4 regions of the Oceanobacter sp. 3_MG-2023 genome follow, and region 1 is predicted to be linked to each of the others. Evidence: predicted binding sites of a transcription regulator. Region 1 holds the regulator's gene; each other region holds the start of a gene.

Region 1 (5,457 bases):
AGGGCAAGATTTCTCTCGGTTGTCGCCGTCGTCCACAAGGGCTGGAAATACAGGTCTGGGATTCCGGTGTGGGGATTGCCGAAGACAAGCTGGAGGAGATATTCCTTGAGTTTAATCGCGGCAGCCAGAAAGACACGGCGCGGGACAAGGGGTTGGGTTTGGGGTTGGCGATCGTGGATAAAATGTCCGGTATTCTGGGGCATCCGATCAAGGTGCAGTCCCGACTTGGCTTTGGCTCCTGTTTTTCGGTATTGGTGCCTTATGGTCGCCGCCAGCTGTCCCGCAAGGCAACCACACCGGGATTGGCCTTGTTGGGCAATCAGCAATTTCGGGGACGCCGGGCGCTGGTGATTGATAATGAAGCATCGATCTGTCAGGCCATGGCGGTGTTGCTCAGTGGCTGGGGTTTTGAGGTGATCACCGCGCGTAGTTACGAAGAACTGCTGGTGCAACAACCAGAGCTGGATGCCGGTATTGATTTGATTCTCGCCGATTATCATCTCGACAATGGCGTCACCGGGCTGGATGTGGTTCGGCAGATGCGTACCGATCTGGGGCTGGATGCGCCGGTGCTGATGATTACGGCCAATTACACCAATGTGCTGAAACAGGAAGTGCGGGAGCTGGGCTATCGTTTGATGAACAAGCCGGTACGCCCGGCGAAACTCAAAGCCATGATCCATCATATGATTCATCAGGCCATTGTGGTGTAAATCACGGATTCCAGCTTCCAGCCGGTTTCTGGATCAGAACAGCGGCCAACCTCGTCTCTTGTTATAACGGGGTATCGTAACGAATGGCGGTGATTTCCCATTCCCGGGTTGCTTCTTCTGTTTTGATGAACACATCATCACCGACTGACTTCCCCAGACACGCTCTGACAACCGGCGCATTAACAGAGGCATAATGCTTTTTGCCGTAGATTTCATCCGGGCCAACGATACGGAAAAGCAAGGTGTTATCCTCTTCGTCCATCAGGGTAACCCAGGCACCAAAATAGGCCTTGCCTTCCTGACTGGGGTGGTATTCGCTGACCCGTACAGCGTCCAGCCGTTTTCTGAGATAGCGCACCCGGCGGTCAATCTCTCGCAGCCGTTTTTTGTTGTACTGATAGTCGGCATTTTCAGAACGGTCGCCCAGACTCGCTGCCCAGGTCACTTTTTTGGTGACTTCCGGGCGTTCAGTTCGCCAGAGATAATCCAGCTCCTGCTCCAGCTCTGTATACCCCTCAGGGGTGATGATATTGGTATCCATGGTTCTCCCTTGAAGGTTGGGTGCGCTGTCTGGTGAGGAGCTGCCCAGGGGCCGGGACGCGCCTTTAATCGATGGTGACGATATCGAGCCGGGTGGCCAGGTGCGTCTGGTCTTGTTGTTGTTGCAAATTGACAAAATCAAACAGATTGAGATCGCCGAGCTGGGAGGGGGCGATGTTGCAGATGGCAGCAAAGATATTCTCGCTGCGGCCTGGTTGTATTCTTTCCCATTCGGTCAGCATATTCTTGATGTTCTGGCGCTGCATGTTGTCCTGGGAGCCGCACAGGTTACAAGGGATGATTGGGAACTCCATGGCGGTCGAATAAGCCTGGATGTCTTTTTCCTTGCAGTAGGCCAGCGGACGGATCAGAACGTGCTTTTTATCGTCGCTGAGCAGCTTGGGTGGCATGGCTTTGAGTTTGCCGCCGTAAAACATGTTCAGGAATAAGGTTTCAATGATGTCGTCGCGATGATGGCCCAGGGCGATTTTATTGGCACCAATTTTTTCAGCAAAGCCGTAGAGGGTGCCGCGACGCAGGCGGGAGCACAGGCCGCAGGTGGTTTTTCCTTCCGGCACCAGATCCATGACCACGCTGTACGTGTCTTTTTCAACAATATGGTAGGGAATATCCAGCTTGCCCAGATACTCGGGTAACACGTGTTCGGGGAAGCCGGGCTGTTTCTGGTCCATATTGACGGCAATCAGCTCAAAGTTGACCGGGGCGCTTTTTTTCAGGCTGATCAGGATATCGAGCATGGTGTAGGAGTCTTTGCCGCCCGACAGGCATACCATGATCCGGTCACCTTCTTCGATCATGCAATAGTCTTCAATCGCCTTGCCAACGTTTCGGCGCAAACGTTTATGAAGTTTGTTGAATTCGGTGCGTGCTTTGCGATCAATGACATCGGCGGTCATGCTGGAAAACTCCTGAGCATTCTGGGGCGGAACACTGGCTAAAAATCAGGCGGCGAATTCTAGCGAATAGATTGGCTGGCGTCAGTAACTGTTGCCAGCCAATAACAACGCGGTGGCCGGTTAGCGGGTTCAGGGATGAAACTGGGCACAGAAACAAGGATATAAGGGGTTTTTTGCCGTTACCGCTGAGAAGGGTAACGGCACGCTGTGCGGGATTATTCCGCCGGCGTTTTCTCGTCACATTCAATTTGTGGGTTCAGTCCGGCCATTTCATACAGGCTGTTCATGTCCAGAACGATGATTTCCTTGCTCTGGGTTTCGATCAGGGCATTTTTCTGGAAACGGGTGAATACCCGACTGATGGTTTCTACCGCGAGGCCAAGGTAGTTGCTGATGTCGACCCGCGACATGGGCAGGCGGAAGTGGGTGGCACTGAAACCGCGTCGAGCGTAACGGTTGGAGATATCCAGCAAAAACGAGGCTACACGTTCTTCGGCGTTCTTTTTGCTCAACAGCAACATCATGTTCTGGTCGTGACGAATTTCGTTGCCCATGGTGCGCATCAACTGTTTGCGCAGGTCGGGGAGTTCGTCGGTCAGGTTTTCCAGCTGATGAACCGGAATTTCACAGACGGTGGTGGTTTCCAGCGCTTTGGCGGTGAGAGGGTAATCACCGGCATCGTAACCGGCCAGGCCAATCAGTTCGCTGGCGAGATGAAAGCCAGTGATCTGTTCTTCGCCATTACTGGCCAGGGTGTAGGTTTTCAGGGCACCGGTACGTACCGCAAACACGGACTGGAATTCATCCCCTTGCTGGAATAACAGCTGGCCTTTTTGAATGGGTCGGCCACGGCGAATGATATCGTCCAGTCGCTCCATATCTGTGTCACTGAGCGAGAGTGGCAGACACAGTGCGTTCAGGGAGCAAGTCTGGCAGTGGGGTTGATTACCGCGCAAGGGAGGGTGCGCAGGCTGTGCAGCTTGGTTTGTTTTCATTGAGCTCACCGTGTCGGGTTTTCCGTTATGTAGGGAAGAACCGTGTTCCATTAATTTTCGTATGGTCTTAGCTCGACGAGTGGCTGTCAAGACATTGGTCAAGGTATTGAGTCAAGGTATTGTCAACGGATGATCAGTCGCTGATCAATAACGACCCTGGCTACTATAACCAGATGGCTGCTGCAGTCCAAACGCCGTAACCAATCAGTAACAGTCCGGCAATGATACGGCTAAGGCTGTGACTGAGTAATCGGCTCAGGCTGGTGGCGGCGAGGCCACTGGCGAACAGGGCAGGCAGTGTGCCAAGGCCAAAGCAGAACATGGTCAGTGCCCCTTTGAGGGGATCACCATTGGCGGCGACCCAGCTCAAAGTGCTGTATACCAGTCCGCAAGGGAGCCAGCCCCATAGCAGTCCAAGGCGAAAGCGACTGCTGATCGAATATTGTGTCATCAAGGGGCGGGTAGCAGGCTGCAGCCTTTGCCATAGATATTGGCCAACTTGTTCGATACGGGTGAGCCAGCTTGCCCAGCGGGCAACGTAGAGCCCCATCAGCACCAGCAGTATGGCGGCCAGTGTACGTAATGCCAGCATCAGTACATCATTCAGTTGTTGTAGCCATAAGCCAAGCAGCGAGACGAGCAGGCCGGCAAAGGCGTAACTGGTGATACGACCGCTGTTAAAAGCCAGTGCTGTCAGTAGCGGTTGTTGTTGTGAGCGGGTGCCAATGGCGGCGGCAATGCCGCCACACATTACCAGGCAGTGACTGGAGCCAAACAGGCCCAGCAACAGGGCGGTTAACAGGGAGAGTGGTTCAATCACAATGGGTTTTTATCGGTTGCCGTGGTATGGGGTGCTGGTGTTGTGTCGGTTGCTGCGGGTTGGGTGCTTGCGGGATCGTCATCGTCATCAAAGAGAATTCTGTGAGCCGGAGATTCCATATCATCAAACTGGCCGCTGCGCACTGCCCAGAAAAAAATCAGCGTGGCAATGCTGATCAGGACGATCGAAAGTGGAACAAGTATGTAGATAATATCCATGTTATGTCCATCAAACCAAGCGAGTGGAAGCCATTATAATCTGGCCTTGTGGCTGAGTGTGCTAATTGTGACCGGATACATCCGGTTTGGTCGTCCGGGATAGTCGCAGCGCATTACTGACCACCAAAAGCGAACTGAATGACATGCCAATGGCTGCGGCCCAGGGAGGAATATAACCTGCCGCTGCCACTGGCAAGGCCAGCAGATTATACAGCAGCGCCCAAGCGATATTCTGGTAGATCACCTGGCGGGTACGGCTGGCGGTGTCCAGAGCCTGTAATACACAGTCCAGGCGGCCGCTGGTGACCAGGGCATCGGCGCTGGTTTTGGCCAGGTCCGTGGCGTCACTGACGGCAATGGCAATGTCGGCCCCAGCCAGTACCGGGACATCGTTGATGCCATCGCCAATCATTAATACACGTTCTCCCTGCTGTTGCCACAGGCGTACCTGTTGTAGCTTCTGTTCGGGTGACAAGCCGATCTGGACGTCGTCAATACCCAGCTGTGTTGCCAGTTGTTGACCTGAGGCGCCGGGGTCGCCGGTGAGCAAGGCTGTTTTGATTTTGCGTTGGCGCAGGCCCTGGGTCAGGCTGGTGGCGGATTTTCGGATGCTGTCCCCGAGCCGGATCCAGGCTGCAGCCTGACCGTCGACACTGAGCAGCAGCCATTGCCCTTCCTGATGGTTCAACTGACTGGTATCCAGCGAGGAGTGGTCAGGCAAGGCAAAGTCGGGGCGGCCAAAGCGGACGGCATATGACTGTTCTGCTGTTGGCTGCCATTGCCCCTGAATGCCAGCCCCGGTGTGTTGCTGGACCTCGGTGACGGTGTCGGGACGAATCCGGCGAAAAGCGCGAGCAATCGGGTGACTGCTGGATTTTTCCAGTCCGGCGGTAATGGCGAGTACCTGGTCGCTGTCCAGTTCCCCTGCCAGAACGACGTCTTCAATGGTGAGCTTGCCTTGGGTGAGGGTGCCGGTTTTATCGAATACTACCCGGTCGATGGTCGGGAGGGATTCCAGTACGTGGCCTTTGCTGATGAGTAATCCGGCCTCTCGTAGCGCGCCGGTGGCCGCTGTCAGCGCCGTTGGTGTTGCCAGCGACAAGGCGCAAGGGCAGGTGACGACCAGTACCGACAAGGCGATAAAAAAGGCGTGATCGTTACCCTGTTGCCACCAAAACAGAAAAACAGCCGACGAAATCAGCAAGACGGCGGCAACAAAACGACTGGCAATCCGATCGGCGATCAGGGCTATTC
Region 2 (5,457 bases), on a different contig from region 1:
GACCATCAAGCTGATGGAAGTATGCCGTTTGCGGGATACCCCGATTTTTACCTTTATCAATAAAATGGATCGCGAAGTTCGCGATCACATTGAAGTGCTGGACGAAATCGAAACCATTCTGAAGATCAAGTGTGCCCCCGTTACCTGGCCAATCGGCATGGGTAAGGCGTTCAAGGGGGTGTACAACCTGGTCACCGATACCATTCATGTGTTCCAGCCAGGGCAAGCGAGCATTGTCCCGGATGATACCCGGATTCAGGGGATTGAGTCGGCTGAAGCGCTGGCCTTGTTGGGTGAAGAACTGGTAACGGAGCTGATTGATGAAATCGAGCTGGTGCGGGGTGCCAGTTATGAATTTGATCTGGATGAATACCGCGAAGGCAAAATGACACCGGTGTTTTTTGGTACGGCGCTGTCAAACTTCGGCGTGCGGGAAATGCTCAACTATTTTGTTGAGTGGGCACCGGCCCCGATTGCACGGGAAACCAACGAGCGCACTGTCGAGCCAACAGAAGAAGCCTTTTCCGGCTTTATTTTCAAAATCCAGGCGAATATGGACCCGAAACACCGTGACCGCATTGCTTTTATGCGAGTGTGCTCCGGGACTTACAGCAAAGGCATGAAGATGCGCCATACCCGCATCGGCAAGGACATCAAGGTCGCGGATGCGGTCACCTTCCTGGCCGGGGACCGCAGCCAGGTCGAAGAGGCTATTTCTGGCGATATTATCGGTCTGCACAATCATGGCACCATCCAGATTGGTGATACCTTTACGCAAGGCCATGACATGCGGTTTACCGGTATCCCGCATTTTGCTCCGGAGTTGTTCAAGCGCGTACGACTGAAAGACCCTCTGAAGATGAAGCAGCTGCAAAAAGGCCTGCAGCAGTTATCAGAAGAAGGGGCGACCCAGCTGTTTATGCCAATCAACAACAATGACCTGATTCTGGGGGCTGTCGGGGTGCTGCAGTTTGATGTTGTACAGCAGCGCTTGCGGGACGAATACAAGGTTGAATGTATTTACGAGCCGGTCAGTGTGAATACCGCCCGCTGGGTGTACTGCAACGACAGTAAGATGCTGGAAGACTTTAAACGCAAGGCTGTCGATAATCTGGCTATTGATGGTGGCGGCTATCTGACGTATATCGCTCCGACACGGGTGAACCTAAGTCTTATTCAGGATCGCTGGCCCGATGTTGAATTCCGCTCAACCCGTGAGCATTAATTCATTGTGCGCAGGGATGCCCTCTGTAACCGCCCATGTTCTCCGTCGCCGCTCATAACGGCACGGAGTCGGTTCTTGGGCGATGGATAGACAAGGCCATGCCGGTCTTGTATGGACGAAGCCAATCTGTGCTGTGGACAATAGAAATCCGTAGATAATCCATTTTTAAGTGGACTATTTTCTGCACCAAAGATACAATCCGCGCCCCTTTATGAAAAGACGGCTCATTCTGGCACTCGTGTCGTGACGGCTGATCCGCGATTGACTGTGTTAAAAATACACAGGTGGTTGCGTGGGTAATAACCGTCCTGTAGAATGCCGCCCTCTTTTCTGATCAACATGCCCTTGAAGGCGAGAATTTGATGAAAACTTACAGCGCAAAACCCGAAGCCGTAAAACGTGAATGGTTTGTTGTTGATGCAGCTGATCAGACGCTGGGTCGCCTGGCCACCGAGGTTGCTCGCCGTTTGAGAGGCAAGCACAAGCCAGAATACACACCACACGTTGATACCGGCGATTATATCGTCGTGATCAATGCTGAAAAAGTAAAAGTCACTGGTAAAAAAACCAGCGATAAAATGTATTACCGCCACACCGGTTATCCTGGTGGTCTGAAATCGATCTCTTTTGAAAAGCTGATCGACTACAAGCCTCAGGACGTAATCGAACTGGCAGTTAAAGGCATGCTGCCCAAGAATCCTCTTGGACGCGCCATGTTCAAGAAAATGAAAGTTTACGCAGGTAGCGAGCATCCACACACCGCTCAGCAGCCTCAAGAACTGAAGCTGGGAGAATAATATGGCCGTAACTCAATACTACGGTACCGGTCGTCGCAAGACGTCTACTGCTCGCGTTTTCTTGCGTCCAGGTACTGGCTCTATCGTAATCAACAAGCGCACACTGGAAGAATACTTCGGTCGTGAAACTGCTCGTATGGTTGTCCGTCAGCCTCTGGAATTGACTGAAAGTCTGGAGAAGTTTGACATTGTCGTGAATGTTAATGGCGGTGGTGGTAATGGTCAGGCGGGTGCTATCCGTCACGGCATTACTCGTGCCCTGATGCAATACGACGAAACGCTACGTCCATCACTTCGTGCCGCGGGTTACGTTACTCGTGATGCTCGTGAGGTTGAACGTAAGAAAGTCGGCCTGCGTAAAGCACGTAAGAAGCCGCAGTTCTCCAAACGTTAAGCGATTTATTGCTTACAAAAAAAAGCGTCCCTTGGCTTATGTCAATGGACGCTTTTTTTGTTTTTATATCCCTACAGTGGGTATGTCTTCCCGGTTGTTTCAAATCCTCAATTTCTTTACTATGTGCGCCGCTCTGCATTCTACGCCGGGTCTGCCGACCGTAGTCCCTCTCAGGCAAACGACCTCGCGGCAGAAAAGAATTTTAATGATGGGAGAAGATGGTAATGAGTCAAGACGGCGTTAATAAAGGTCGGCGCACCCTGCTGGTGGGCGTGACTTCTGCTGTCGGCGCGGTTGGTGCTGGCTTCGTCGCTGTACCCTTCGTCAAATCTTGGGTTCCAAGTGAAAAGGCGAAAGCGGCAGGCGCTCCGGCCAAGATCGATGTCAGCAAGATCGAACCAGGTTCGATGCTGACAGCCGAATGGCGTGGTAAGCCGGTATACGTTGTGCGTCGTACAGACGACATGCTGGAAAATCTTCCAGAGCACAATGACCGACTGAAAGATCCGGATAACAGCAACAAGGCTCAGCAACCAGCCTACGCTGATAACATCAATCGCTCACGCAAACCGGAAGTACTGGTTGTGCTGGGTGTTTGTACCCACTTGGGGTGTGCTCCCAAGTACTTTGGCGAAGTTCAACCCCAACAGTTTGATGCAAACTGGCCTGGCGGTTGGTTCTGCCCATGTCACGGTTCTCGTTTTGATCTGTCTGGTCGTGTTTTTCAGGGATCTCCGGCTGCGTCCAACCTGGAAATTCCACCGCACAGCTATGAAAGTGCCAATGTGGTTGTAGTCGGTGTGGATGAGGAGAACGCCTGATGAGTAACAAGCAAAACACCCTGATGGGTTGGGTTGATGACCGCTTGCCGGTTACCAGCACCTATGAAAAGCATATGTCGAAGTACTATGCTCCGAAGAACTTCAACTTCTGGTATTTCTTCGGCGTACTGTCGATGCTGATGCTGGTTAACCAGATTCTGACCGGTGTCTGGCTGACCATGAACTTCACCCCAAGTGCCGATGCCGCATTCGCCTCGGTTGAATACATCATGCGTGATGTCGAGTGGGGTTGGCTGATTCGTTATATGCATTCGACCGGTGCAACTTTCTTCTTTATCGCGGTGTATCTGCATATGATGCGGGCGATTCTGTATGGTTCCTACCAGAAACCACGTGAATTGATCTGGATCTTCGGTATGGCCATCTATCTGGCTCTGATGGCAGAAGCCTTTATGGGTTATGTACTGCCATGGGGACAAATGTCTTACTGGGGTGCTCAGGTCATTATCTCGCTGTTCTCTGTTCTGCCTTACGGTAACGAACTGACTGAATGGATTCGTGGTGACTTCCTGATCTCTGGTGCAACGCTGAACCGTTTCTTTGCCTTGCACGTAGTGGCTGTGCCACTGGTGATTGTTGGTCTGGTGGTGATGCACTTGCTGGCCCTGCACGAAGTGGGTTCCAACAACCCTGACGGCATCGATATCAAAAAACTGAAAGACGAAAACGGGGTTCCTCTGGATGGCGTGCCATTCCACCCTTATTACTCAGTACACGACCTGGTCGGTATTGTGGTCTTCCTGATGGTGTTCTGTACGGTCATGTTCTTCTTCCCGGAAGGCGGCGGTTTCATGTTGGAGTATGCCAACTTTGAACCGGCTAACGGTCTGAAAACACCGGAGCATATTGCTCCTGTCTGGTACTTTGGTGCCTTCTACGCGATTTTGCGTGCTGTACCCGACAAGCTGCTGGGTGTTGCCGCGATGGGTGCTGCCATTGCAGTACTGTTTGTACTGCCGTGGCTGGATCGCAGTCCTGTGCGCAGCTGGCGCTATAAAGGCTGGATGAGCAGAACCTTTATTCTGGTGTTTGCCGTCGCCTTTATTCTGTTGACCTGGCTGGGTACTCAACCAACCAATGAACTGAATACCTTCCTGGCTCGTGCTTCATCGTTTATCTACTTCGGTTTCTTCTTGTTGATGCCTTTCTATACTCGTATGGAAAAAACCAAACCAGTGCCAGAACGCGTAACAGGAGGCCACTAATGAAAACGTTATTTGCATTAATTGCTGCACTGCTTCCTGCAGTTGCAATGGCGTCCAGTGAAGGTGTGCATCTGGACAAGCACCTGACCGATCTGACGGACAAGGCATCACTTCAACGTGGTGCCCAGACCTTCATGAACTACTGCATGGGTTGTCACTCGATGGAACATGCCCGGTTTAACCGCATAGCCAGTGACCTGGATATTCCAGAAGAGCTGATGATGGAAAACCTGGTATTTGATACCGACAAGAAATTCGGTGCGCTGGCGACTATCGCCATGCGTACGGAAGATTCCAAAGTCTGGTTTGGTGCAGCGCCACCGGATCTGACTCTGGTCGCTCGGGTACGTCGTCCAGATTGGCTGTATACCTACTTACGCAGCTTTTATGTCGACCCAAGCCGTCCATGGGGTGTGAATAACACGGTCTTCAAAGATGTGGGTATGCCTCATGTGCTGGCTGATCTGCAAGGTCTCCAGCACAAAGGTACTGCTCCGGTTGCTGTGGGTTATGACACATTGACGGGTCAGGAAATCACCGAAGAGCACGAAGATGTGTTATATCTGGCAGAGCCAGGCACTCTGAGTGTTGCTGAGTATGATGATCTGATCTTTGATCTGGTGAACTTCATGACTTACTCCGCTGAGCCGATTGCGGTTGAGCGTGAAAGACTGGGTTGGTGGGTACTGTTGTTCCTGGCAATCTTCTTTGTACCTGTGTACATGTTGAACAAGGAATACTGGCGCGACGTGCATTAATCGCCCGGTATTTTGACGCTAGCCTGGCCGTTTATGCGGCCGGGCTATCTTTGTTTTTAGGTAATTGAATTTTTTAGCGAGTGAGGAAATTATGGGGGTTGTAGCGAAACGCTCTACCATGACGTTTTATTCCGATGCCAAGGATCATTTCAGCCATCGTGTACGTATCGTACTGGCTGAAAAAGGTGTCGCCGTCGAAATTATGGATGTGGACCCGGACAACCTGCCCGAAGATC
Region 3 (5,457 bases), on a different contig from region 1:
TCGACGTCGATGTTCAGTAAAAACTTGCAGCCGGAGGTGTCGGCGTACTCGCTCAGGTGCAGCAGTTCGTAAGCATCCAGCGCATTGAAGCCGATGCAGCAGCTGCCGGCATCGATGCCGCGAAATATCGGCGAGCGGATGGCTTCCACTTCCGGGAAGTCGAAGACGCGCTGATAAAAGCCACTCAGGGCGACGATGTCTTTGGCGAATACGTTGACGTAAGAAAGTGTGCTCATATCAGGCTACCTTGTTGCCGCCAAAGGTGGTTTGGCGGACGAATTTGGATTGCAGATGGTCGCCGGAGCTAACCGGGGCGTAGCGAGGTTCTTCGCCTTCTGGCACACAGCTGGGCAAGCATTCCACCATGACGTCGTAGTTCGGCTGGTGGAAGAACACCAGTGACTGGCGTTGCTGGTCGCCGTCGACGTCTTCCGGAGGATTCACCACCCGGTGCAGGGTTGAGATCCATTGGTCGTTGGTCCACTGCATCATCAGGTCGCCAATGTTGACGACAAAACCGTCTTCCACATAAGGCACATCGACCCATTCGCCTTCGCGGTTGCAAACTTGCAGACCACCCTGGGCGCTGTCGGGTTTGACGATGGTGAGGCTGCCATAATCGGAGTGAGCACCGGCCCGTAACTGACCTTCTTCGATGCCTTCTTTCAGATGCGGATAACGCAGGCTGCGGAACATACTGATGTGCTTGTCGATCTTGTCGTCGAAAAAGGTCTCTGGCATTTCCAGCGACAGGGCAAAAATACGCATCACGCTGCGGGCCAGGTCGCCCATGGCAGCAAAATATTCCGCGTACGCTTCCTCAAATCCAGGCAGCGTTGTCGGCCAGACATTGGGGGCAAAATGCGGCCCGGCCATGGCTTCGGAGTAATAAGGTTCATCCGGCACATTCAATGGCCCGATGGAGAAGGATTCTTTCAGGTCGCCCGGAGCGGCTTCTTCCATGGAGTACGACAGGCTCTCTTCTGCTACCGCGCTGTAGCCGCGCACCATGTCGGGACGGGGACGGTTGGCTTTGCGTTTTTCTTCCATGGGCAGGTCGAAGAAGCGGCTGGTCAGTTTGCTGACCCGCTCGATCAGCTCTGCAGGGATCTGGTGTTGGGTAATGACCAGGAAACCAATATCCCGGCAAGCCTGATTCACGGCCTTGGCCACGCTGGCCTTGCCTTCGGCCGTGCCATCAAAATAAGGGCCAAGATCGATGATAGGAACATATTGAAGCGTCATACGATTGCATCCTCCGACTGAAATTCAGGTACTGATTTGATCAGTTACCTGATCTGAAGAATCCGCAGGCGATACCAATCGCCCACCGTTTCCGAACAAAGAAACAAAAGCAGCAACTATGCCAATAAGAAATTTATGTTAGATAACAATGATTTATGTCTTTTTTGATACTTAGTTTTTATCAAATGGTCTGAATTAGAGCACTCGGTTTGTGCGGGAGGCCCGAAAACAGGGCGAGATAATCGTGACTTTGGCAGGAGTTCAGAAGATCGGGATAAATAACCCTTTAAAAATAAAGGTTAATGGGTAAAAAACAGCCAGTGGGAATAATAGAAAGGCATTGTGACACCGGTATTATGGGCATGGATGCCTTGGAATTGGCAGCACAAACGGCCATGAAAATAACCAGCAAGACACAGTTGCCACTTTGATCCATATCATTGATTTATAAAAAGTTATCTATTAGGCAACAAGGAAAAACAGCCAAGGCAGGAGCGCAGTGACAGCATGCTGTCTGACCCATACGGGTTTTGGGTCAGACTCTGCACCGTGATTGGACAGGGCAAGGATAAAAGGAGACAGCGGGATCTTGTCTGGTCTCAGGGGCGTGGACAGATCCCTTGCAGCACCAGCATTTTGAGATTGGCGAGGGTTTCCGCAAAAAAGTCGGGATCATCCAGGGTGTGACCCGCCACGGCTTCTACCTGTACGCGGAAGTCGGCGTAATGCTGTGTGGTTGCCCACAGGGAAAAAATCAGATGATGCGGTTCTATCGGGGCCAGTTTGCCCGCTTCTATCCAGGCATTAATCACCGCGACCCGGGATTCGACGGTGTCCCTCAGGGAAGAACTCAGCTCATTCAGCAATAGAGGGGCACCTTGAATCATTTCCAGACAAAACAGGCGGGACTCTGCCGGATGATCCCGTGACAGCTCCAGCTTGACCTGAAGATAGGCGCCAATGGCTTCTACCGGGTCCTGTTCGATGTGGAACTCCTGCAAGGGCCGCAACCAGATATCCATCAACTGACGTAATACATTCAGGTACAGGTCTTCTTTGGAGGCGAAGTAATACAGTAGGTTGGTTTTGGATACATCGGCCTGGCTGGCCACTTTATCGAGGCTGGTACCGTGCAGGCCATAGCGTGAAAACACATCCAGGGCAGCGTCCATAATAGCGGCTCGTTTGGTTTCCATCAGGCGTTTGCGCCTGCTCAAGGTTGCTTCACTCGGGACCCGGCTACGGGCTTTCGGCTTCTTTGCGGGCGTTGCCGTCCGCTGTATCTGCTTGTTCACTCTGCTTACCGTTTGTTCCTTGGTTGCCGCATTCTACCCCATTGTGCTGCCTGCAGCTCAAGCGCTTGATTTGTGCCCCAATTCGGACCGGAGCGCACAAACCAAGTGCTCTAAATCAGACTATTTGGTCTGAACTAAAACACAAAAAATAACTAAGTAATTGATATATATCAACAATATCAAAATGGCACACTTGATGCTTTGGTCTTATTACAGCCAAGCCGCAAAGCAACATAACAGGCGCCAAGGCAAATCTATTACCAAACCCTGAGGGCAGAGCAATGAATGTAGGCATCTTCATACCTATCGGCAACAACGGTTGGCTGATCTCCAAGAACGCTCCGCAGTACATGCCAACGTTTGACCTGAATAAGACCATCGTCCAGCGCGCCGAGCATTATGGCTTTGAATTTGCTCTGTCGATGATCAAGTTGCGCGGCTTCGGTGGCGAGACCGAATTCTGGGAACACAACATGGAATCGTTCACGCTGATGGCCGGTCTGGCTGCCGTCACCGACAAGATCCAGCTGTTTGCTACCGCCGCAACCCTGACCATTCCGCCAGCCATTGTGGCACGTATGGCATCAACGATTGATTCCATTTCCCACGGCCGCTTTGGCGTTAACCTGGTTACTGGCTGGCAGAAGCCGGAGTACTCGCAAATGGGGTTGTGGCCTGGTGATGAGTTCTTCGCCAATCGTTACGACTACCTCAGTGAATACGCCACGGTATTGCGCGACCTGTGGACAACCGGCACGTGCGATATGAAAGGCGAGTACTTCCAGATGGACGACTGCCGCGTCAGCCCCAAACCCCAGGCCGACATGAAAATTATCTGCGCTGGCCAGAGTGAAGCGGGAATGGCCTTTACCGCCAAATACGCCGACTACAACTTCTGTTTTGGTAAAGGGGTCAACACGCCAAAAGCCTTTGCTCCAACGGTTGAGCGACTGGAAAAAGCCACCGCCGACAGTGGCCGGGATGTGACCTCCGTAGCGCTGTTTATGGTGATTGCTGCGGATACCGACGACGAAGCCCGCGCCCGTTGGGAATCCTATAAAGACGGTGTCGACGAAGAAGCCGTTGCCTGGCTTGGTCAGCAAGGGGCCGCCGATACCAAATCCAAAGGCGATACCAATATTCGCCAGATGGCCGACCCGACGTCTGCGGTCAATATCAATATGGGCACGCTGGTGGGTTCGTTTGCAACCGTCGCCGGCATGCTCGATGAAATTGCTGAAATCCCCGCCACCAGTGGTGTGATGCTGACGTTTGATGATTTTGTTCAGGGCATCGAAGATTTTGGCCAGAAGATTCAGCCATTAATGAAAAGCCGCAAACACGTTGTGGATATGTTGGAGAATGCGTCATGAGCAGTATTGATAATCCGGTTGTGGGTTATACCCCCGACCAGCAAGGTGATGTCAGCATGGTGCTGCCCGCCAGCCCGGAATCGTTGGCATTCAATGTCAAAGAAACGGCGCTGATTGTGGTCGATATGCAGAACGCCTATTCCACCAAGGGCGGTTATCTCGACCTGGCCGGTTTTGATGTGTCGACCACCGGGCCGGTGATTGAATCCATCACCAAAGCCATCAAGGCCGCTCGTGCGGCGGGTGTGCAAGTGGTGTTCTTCCAGAACGGCTGGGATGCGGAATACACCGAAGCCGGCGGCCCTGGCTCGCCTAACTGGCACAAGTCCAACGCTCTGAAAGCGATCCGCAAGAACCCGGAACTGATGGGCACGTTGCTGGCCAAGGGCACCTGGGATTACGATCTGGTGGATGAACTCAAGCCTCTGCCCGGCGATCTGGTGATCCCCAAACCACGTTACAGCGGCTTCTTTAATACCGCTCTCGACAGCATGTTGCGCAGCCGCGGCATCCGTAATCTGGTGTTTACCGGGATCGCCACCAATGTCTGCGTGGAATCAACCCTGCGCGACGGCTTTTTCCTCGAATACTTTGGCGTTGTACTGGCCGATGCCACCCATCAGGCCGGGCCGGACTACGTCCAGCAAGCCGCCCTGTACAACATTGAAACCTTTTTTGGCTGGGTCAGCACTGTCGATGACTTCTGCACCACCCTGGCCGCCTCTACCCCAACCCAAGGAGCAACCGCATGAGCAAGCAAACAGTCCTTCCTGCCGGTACCGGCAAACCGTTAGCACCGTACGTTCCTGGCTCCATGGCCGATGGCGTGTTGTACGTATCCGGCACCTTGCCGTTTGATAAAGACAACAACGTGGTACACGTCGGGGATGCCACTGCGCAAACCCGTCACGTGCTGGAAACCATCAAGGGTGTGGTGGAAGAAGCGGGGGGCACCATGGATGACGTCACCTTCAATATGATCATGATCCGTGACTGGAGTGACTACCCGGCGGTTAACGAAGTCTACGCATCGTACTTTCCGGGTGAAAAACCGGCGCGTTACTGCATCCAGTGTGGTCTGGTAAAACCGGATGCCCTGATCGAAATCGCCAGCATCGCGCATGTTGGCTAACCGATGAGCAATGTCATGCATATTGAAATTCATGGCCGGCAAGACGCCGATGCCCCGACGCTGGTTTTCAGCTCGGGGCTAGGTGGCGCTGCCCATTTTTGGGCACCGCAGCTGAGCAGCCTGGGCAAAGACTTCCGCATTGTCCTCTATGATCAACTCGGCACCGGGCATAGCCCGGCCGAATTGCCTGAAGGTTACGCAATTGGCGATATGGCCAATGAGCTGCAACGCCTGTTAGCCGAGTATCACATTGGCGACTACCATCTGGTGGGGCATGCGCTGGGCGGTTTGGTTGGTCTGGAACTGGCACTGCAAAAAGCCCCCGGACTCAAAAGCCTGACGCTGATGAACGCCTGGGCCAAGGCCAGTCCTCACACCGCTCGCTGCTTCTCGGTACGCAAGCAGCTGTTGG
Region 4 (5,457 bases), on a different contig from region 1:
GGCAGCTGCGTTACCCCGCTAGTCTGCCGCTTGATGACGAGCCGCGATCAGCTCTGACCGTCGGTTTTGGTGAAGTGGCGCAGGTAACGTTGGTTGATGTTGTCGCGGCTCAGCAAAATCAGGGCATCGGCGACATTAAAGTCTTTATCCAGACAGGGTTCGCCACAAACCTTGACACCAATACGCAAATACGCCTTTAACAGCGGTGGCACCAGCCTGGCACCATCCATCTCAACGTCGATGCTGGGCATATGGACGCGGGGTTCGGCGCGGGCATCGGCTGCCGAGAAATGCTTGTCTCGCAGGTAATTTATGATGGCGATGGCACGTGCATAACCGTCGTTAAGCGAGATACTGGCACAGCCCATCAGGTAATCAATCTGGTGAGCCGACATAAACTGGGCAATCCCTGACCATAACAAGCCAATCACCGCACCGCTGCGAAAATCAGGATCAACACAGGTACGGCCAATTTCCATATAACGGTAACCGGGTTTGACGATGTTGCTGAGGTCAAATTCGGTGGCGGAGTAGAACCCGCCCGCCTGCTCTGCCAACTCGTTGGTGAGGATACGACTGTAACCCACCACCCGGTCGTTATTGACATCTTTCACAATCAGGTGCAGGCAAATATCGTCGAAATGGTCACGGTCGATACCCGCTTCACCACTATCGATATTGGCTCCCATTCCTTCGGCAAACACTCGGTAGCGCAGCGCCAGTGCCTGACGGATTTCAGCGGGGTCCTGGGTAACTCGGGCCACGAGGGGGGAGTCGCTGCTGATGGCTATCTGGGAGGCAGTGGCTTGCTGCATAGTGACACCTGATGGTTGAGTTAATCCGGCCAAATTTACGGCTTGGGTATGACATTTGGGTGACATATCCGACATTCGTTCCAAGGGGTGTGATGGTATTGGGAGTCATGCCATTCGTGAATAATTTATGACAAAAATATTTCAAAATTGAGACGCCTTAGAGGTCGGACAGAGGCAACGGAGGCGTTATGCACGACGGAATCGGCGTATGGGTCAGAATGCAGGCTTTGAAGGAGTAACGAGGCCGGAGTTCCTTGGCAGGCGCGGAATATCAGCCAGAGGGGCTTACCAGTCAGCCAGACGAGTCCGTAACCAAAGGCCTGGCAAGGTGCTCAGCCCTTGATCGGCAAAACGGACGGCGCCGTTTTTATCGATAACGTAATAACTGGGATATCCTTGAATATTCAACTTTTTGGCCGTTGCCGGATCACCCAGCAGCGTGGTGCCGGCGTAACCAACGGATTGGACCATATCGGTCACTTCTGACTTTTGGCGCCAATCCAGAGCGATGGCAATAATACGAATATTGTCGCTTTCGACCCATGGCAGGGTCGGCATACTGACTCGGCAAACACTGCACCAGGGCGCAAACAAATACACCAGCGTGGTCTGGGGTGGCTGGGTGGTATCCGGGAACGGTACGGGTTGCCCGTGCAGGTCAGACAGGTAAATGTCGGGGAACGGGGTATTCCGGTCGAGCAGGTGACGGCCGAGCCATTGGCTGAGCAAGGTCATCACCACCACCATCAATAACAGTTCCAGCCCCCAGCGTTGCCACCGGGGCCTGGCCTGATAGTTTTGTCGCCAGCGGGATTCAGATCGCTTTGGAGAAGCGTTGTTGCTCATGTTGGTAAATATACTCGTCAAATGCCATGCAGGCATTACGCACCAATAGCTGGCCTTTGTCACGAATGGATACACCATCGGCGCTAATACTGACCAGACCATCGTTCACCATGGGCTCCAGGCGTTGCAGCGAAGACAGCAGATAATCATGGCTGTTAATGTTGAATTCGGCGTCGATGGTGCTGAAGTCGACCCGCAGGTGACAGAGTAATTCGCTGATAACCCGACGGCGGATCTGGTCATCGCGGGTGACCTGGCAGCATTTGCTGGATGGCAATTGCTGGTTGTCGAGGGCGGCGCAGTAGTCATCCATACGTACCTGGTTTTGCAGGTAATAATCGCCAATCTGACTGATGGAAGAGACACCAAAACCCAGCAGGTCACAGTCACCATGAGTGGTGTAACCCTGGAAGTTGCGGTGCAAGCTACCATTGGCCTGAGCCAGTGCCAGCTCGTCATTCGGGCGGGCAAAGTGATCCATACCGATATAGTGATAGCCAGCGGCAGTCAGGCGCTGGATGCAGTGCCCGAGAATGGTCAGCTTTTCCTGAGCGGAGGGCAGATCGTCGGCATTGATGCGACGCTGTGGTTTGAAGCGTTCAGGCAAATGAGCGTAATTGAACACGGACAAACGATCCGGGTTTAACTCGATCATGGTGTCCAGCGTCTGGTCAAAGCTGTCACGGGTTTGGTGTGGCAGACCATAGATCAGATCAATATTGATGGAGCGGAAACCCAGTGCCCGTGCTTCCGACATAACCGACCGGATCATGGCTTCAGGTTGCAGGCGGTTAACCGCTTGCTGGACGTCGGGCTGTAAATCCTGCACCCCATAACTGAGGCGATTAAAGCCCAGTTGGCGCAACAGCGTCAGGGTACCGGGGCGCAGTTCGCGCGGGTCGATCTCGATGGAATAGTCCGCGTCTTCAGCATCACTGAACTCGAATGTGTCGCGCAGGAAAGTCACCAGATCCTGCAGTTGCTCATCACTGAGAAAGGTGGGCGTGCCACCGCCCAGATGCAGCTGTTCGACAGGGGCCAGGCGACCGTTATTCGCGCTGGCCAGCAGCGCATGTTTACGGCGGATTTCTGCCTTGAGATAGTCGAGGTAAGGGGCTGCCCGGCTCATGTCCTTGGTCACAATCTTGTTGCAACCACAGTAGTAGCAAACGTGACGACAGAAGGGGATATGCAGGTACAGGGACAGCGGCCGCTGTGGATCACGCCTGGCATAGGCTTCACGTTCGAGAGTGTCGTTTTCGAGCGGCAAGAACTCCACAGCCGTCGGATAGGAGGTATAGCGTGGCCCCGGGCGATTGTAGCGCTGGATCAGCAGGGGATCCCAGGAGACGGTGTGATTCATGCTGAAGTTACCTCGTGATGGCTGGCGGTCTGCAGGGAGGGTGGTCATCGGGTGTGTGACTGGCTGGCAAGCACCGGTGTGGCATGCTGTCGCATCATCAGCCCAACAGCCTGACCCAAGGCAGTGCAGTAAACTGTTACATGAACGAATGATAAATAAGTTGGCAAGCGCTTGAATTGCCTTGTATCAATAGAAGAACGGAGTCAGGTCGTTATGCTTGCCGGAGCATCTGTTTCATCGCTGCCCCGCCTAGCCATGCAGAGTCAGATTAATGGCCCCAAGCATGCCAATACGACGTTTCGCTAGTTAGCCTGACTTGATTTGATGTTGGTAGTCGTTAACCTGATGTGTTTGGTACTCGGGTATAAGCTTGAACCCGCCCGTCCTTTTTATAGTAACGACCAGGAGTCGTCATGCCCAAGAAGCCATTTTCAGCGGAAGAAATCGCTCATCAACGTGAGCGCATTATGGATAGTGCTGCTTCCATCATGGCCGATGTCGGTTTTCATTATCTCTCCATGCGTAAATTGGCGGCTGAGTTAGGGATGACAGCCAGCAATATTTATAACTACTTCCCCAGTAAGGAATCCTTGCTGCTGCATATCCGTCGCCGGGGTTTTGAAATGCTGTTCCAGAATACACGACTGGCGCTGATGGATAGCCAGGATGCAGTGGATTCGCTGCATCGTCTGGCCCATCAACTGACCTGTTTCGCCAGAGACTATGCTGGTTATTACCAACTGATGTTTCAGCCGCCACGGATTCGTCCGGGTTCGACAGGGGACGACGATGGAGGTGTCACCCGGCAGCTGGCGCGGCTACTGGACGAATGGCAACACCAGGCCCAGATGTTATTGACGGACGCCATTGACGGCCTGGCACAGCGGACGGACGTCGAGCGTCAGCGAGTGACGCTGTACTTCCTGACAGCGATTCATGGTTTGGTCGACTGTTATCAATATCAGGCCCTGCCACAGCTGCTGGAAGGGGTGGACCTGATCCCGGAAGATATGGTGCGAACCCATACCGACTGGCTGGTGGAAGCGGTCAAGGTGCGGGTTGTTGATCTCGTCTGAGGCTTGGCCTTACCGGAGCAATGGCAGCTTTATTGCCTGGTGCACAACGTAGAAGAACTGGCAAAATACGGTCAGCCCTGCCAGCAAGAGCAGTGCGGCAGGGCGAAGACCGTATTAACGCAAGCATGAAAAGCATGATAAAACCTGGCTGAAGTCAGGTTTTTCTACAAGCTGGCTGTGTAACTAAAGGAGCGTTGTGGTGGAGTTGAGACATGTTGCAAGCAAGGTTATTCATGGGTTAGAGGTCAGAACCGATAACGCAGCGGAAATGAGTCCTGATAAAGGTAAAATTCCTGCTTTATGGCAAGCATTTGATGAAGCTGTGCCAGTCGATTATAAAAATGGTGAAAGAGTATACGGTGTATATTCCGATTATGAGTCTGACCATACTGGAGAATTTACGGTGCTTGCCGGTTTTGATGGTCAATCACTGCCGCCTGATGTGAGTTTAAAGCAGAGAGTTATTCCAGCGGCCAAATATTTGGTGTTTTCTCACAAGGGAAATATGCCTCAAATAGCTATTGATGCATGGACGGAAATTTGGGAATATTTTTCCAACCCTGGTTCTGAATATAAAAGGGTTTATTCAACTGACTTTGAATATTACCCCAGTGCCGATGCAATTGAAGTTCATATAGCCGTGCTATAGCTGTATAGTTGGCACGGGTGTTTGTTGTTCTGTGTTAATCATTATCAGAGCCAGCTGTCGTCGGTTATCTGACGGTCTGGCTTACAGGCAGCAAAACCTGAAATACAGAATTAACAAGCGATTGTGGGTTAAAACGGGCAATCGGCAATAAACAACAGAGAACGAGCAGGTGGCGGGAAAGACTACCTGAAATCAGGTTTTTCTACAGGCTCGTTATGAATATCTGTACTTTTGGTGATCAGGAATTTATTTTGTTCAAACTTTATTACTACCCAAACAATGCGAGCCTGGCTCCTCATTTTTTACTTCATCACTTAAAAGCAGATTATGAGCTGTTGTTGGTCGATAAGACGTCAAATGCTCAAAAATCTGAAGATTATCTCAGGCTCAACCCTGTAGGGCGAATTCCGACTCTGGTTGTTAATGAGCAGCCCGTTTTTGAAAGTCCGGCCATTTGCATTCACATCTGTGAATTACACCCTGAATCAGATTTGATGCCATCTCCAGATGATCCGAACCGTCCCTTGTTTTATCAGTGGCTCGCGTTTCTTAATAATACGCTGCAAGCTGAACTTATGGTTCACTATTATCCTCATCGCCATACCAATGATGAAGCTACCATTCCAAATGTTGTAGCGGCCCAAGGCGACAGGGTTGCAGACGCCTTATCAATTATCAACGACCAGCTAGAGGGCAATGAATACTTGC

Evidence for each region. Region 1 encodes FNR, which switches genes on or off when oxygen is low (the NO sensors DNR and NnrR bind a similar motif). Its sites were predicted from a motif close to TTGATNTANATCAA; they were not measured.
Region 2: a site for FNR is predicted at 2,448-2,461, ahead of petA (ubiquinol-cytochrome c reductase iron-sulfur subunit). Genes of this name have one in related genera too.
Region 3: a site for FNR is predicted at 2,701-2,714, ahead of rutA (pyrimidine utilization protein A). Genes of this name have one in related genera too.
Region 4: a site for FNR is predicted at 3,201-3,214, ahead of hemN (oxygen-independent coproporphyrinogen III oxidase). Genes of this name have one in related genera too.

What each region holds. Positions count from the first base shown of each region.
Region 1 is NZ_JAUYVX010000010.1:90,546-96,002, forward strand. It holds gene Q8W32_RS10610 (NahK/ErcS family hybrid sensor histidine kinase/response regulator) at 1-713, shown strand, start outside; gene greB (transcription elongation factor GreB) at 775-1,254, opposite strand; gene ttcA (tRNA 2-thiocytidine(32) synthetase TtcA) at 1,319-2,170, opposite strand; gene fnr (fumarate/nitrate reduction transcriptional regulator Fnr) at 2,386-3,165, opposite strand; gene Q8W32_RS10630 (sulfite exporter TauE/SafE family protein) at 3,329-3,985, opposite strand; gene ccoS (cbb3-type cytochrome oxidase assembly protein CcoS) at 3,982-4,203, opposite strand; gene Q8W32_RS10640 (heavy metal translocating P-type ATPase) at 4,265-5,457, opposite strand, start outside.
Region 2 is NZ_JAUYVX010000005.1:171,178-176,634, reverse strand. It holds gene Q8W32_RS06630 (peptide chain release factor 3) at 1-1,225, shown strand, start outside; gene rplM (50S ribosomal protein L13) at 1,588-2,022, shown strand; gene rpsI (30S ribosomal protein S9) at 2,024-2,416, shown strand; gene petA (ubiquinol-cytochrome c reductase iron-sulfur subunit) at 2,641-3,237, shown strand; gene Q8W32_RS06610 (cytochrome b N-terminal domain-containing protein) at 3,237-4,463, shown strand; gene Q8W32_RS06605 (cytochrome c1) at 4,463-5,221, shown strand; gene sspA (stringent starvation protein SspA) at 5,313-5,457, shown strand, end outside.
Region 3 is NZ_JAUYVX010000016.1:66,509-71,965, reverse strand. It holds gene Q8W32_RS14600 (VOC family protein) at 1-236, opposite strand, end outside; gene Q8W32_RS14595 (isopenicillin N synthase family oxygenase) at 238-1,245, opposite strand; gene rutR (HTH-type transcriptional regulator RutR) at 1,845-2,540, opposite strand; gene rutA (pyrimidine utilization protein A) at 2,822-3,913, shown strand; gene rutB (pyrimidine utilization protein B) at 3,910-4,665, shown strand; gene rutC (pyrimidine utilization protein C) at 4,662-5,045, shown strand; gene rutD (pyrimidine utilization protein D) at 5,061-5,457, shown strand, end outside.
Region 4 is NZ_JAUYVX010000012.1:119,928-125,384, forward strand. It holds gene Q8W32_RS12095 (diguanylate cyclase) at 1-22, shown strand, start outside; gene Q8W32_RS12100 (GNAT family N-acetyltransferase) at 48-815, opposite strand; gene Q8W32_RS12105 (TlpA disulfide reductase family protein) at 1,101-1,661, opposite strand; gene hemN (oxygen-independent coproporphyrinogen III oxidase) at 1,630-3,024, opposite strand; gene Q8W32_RS12115 (TetR/AcrR family transcriptional regulator) at 3,438-4,100, shown strand; gene Q8W32_RS12120 (GyrI-like domain-containing protein) at 4,297-4,749, shown strand; gene Q8W32_RS12125 (glutathione S-transferase family protein) at 4,965-5,457, shown strand, end outside.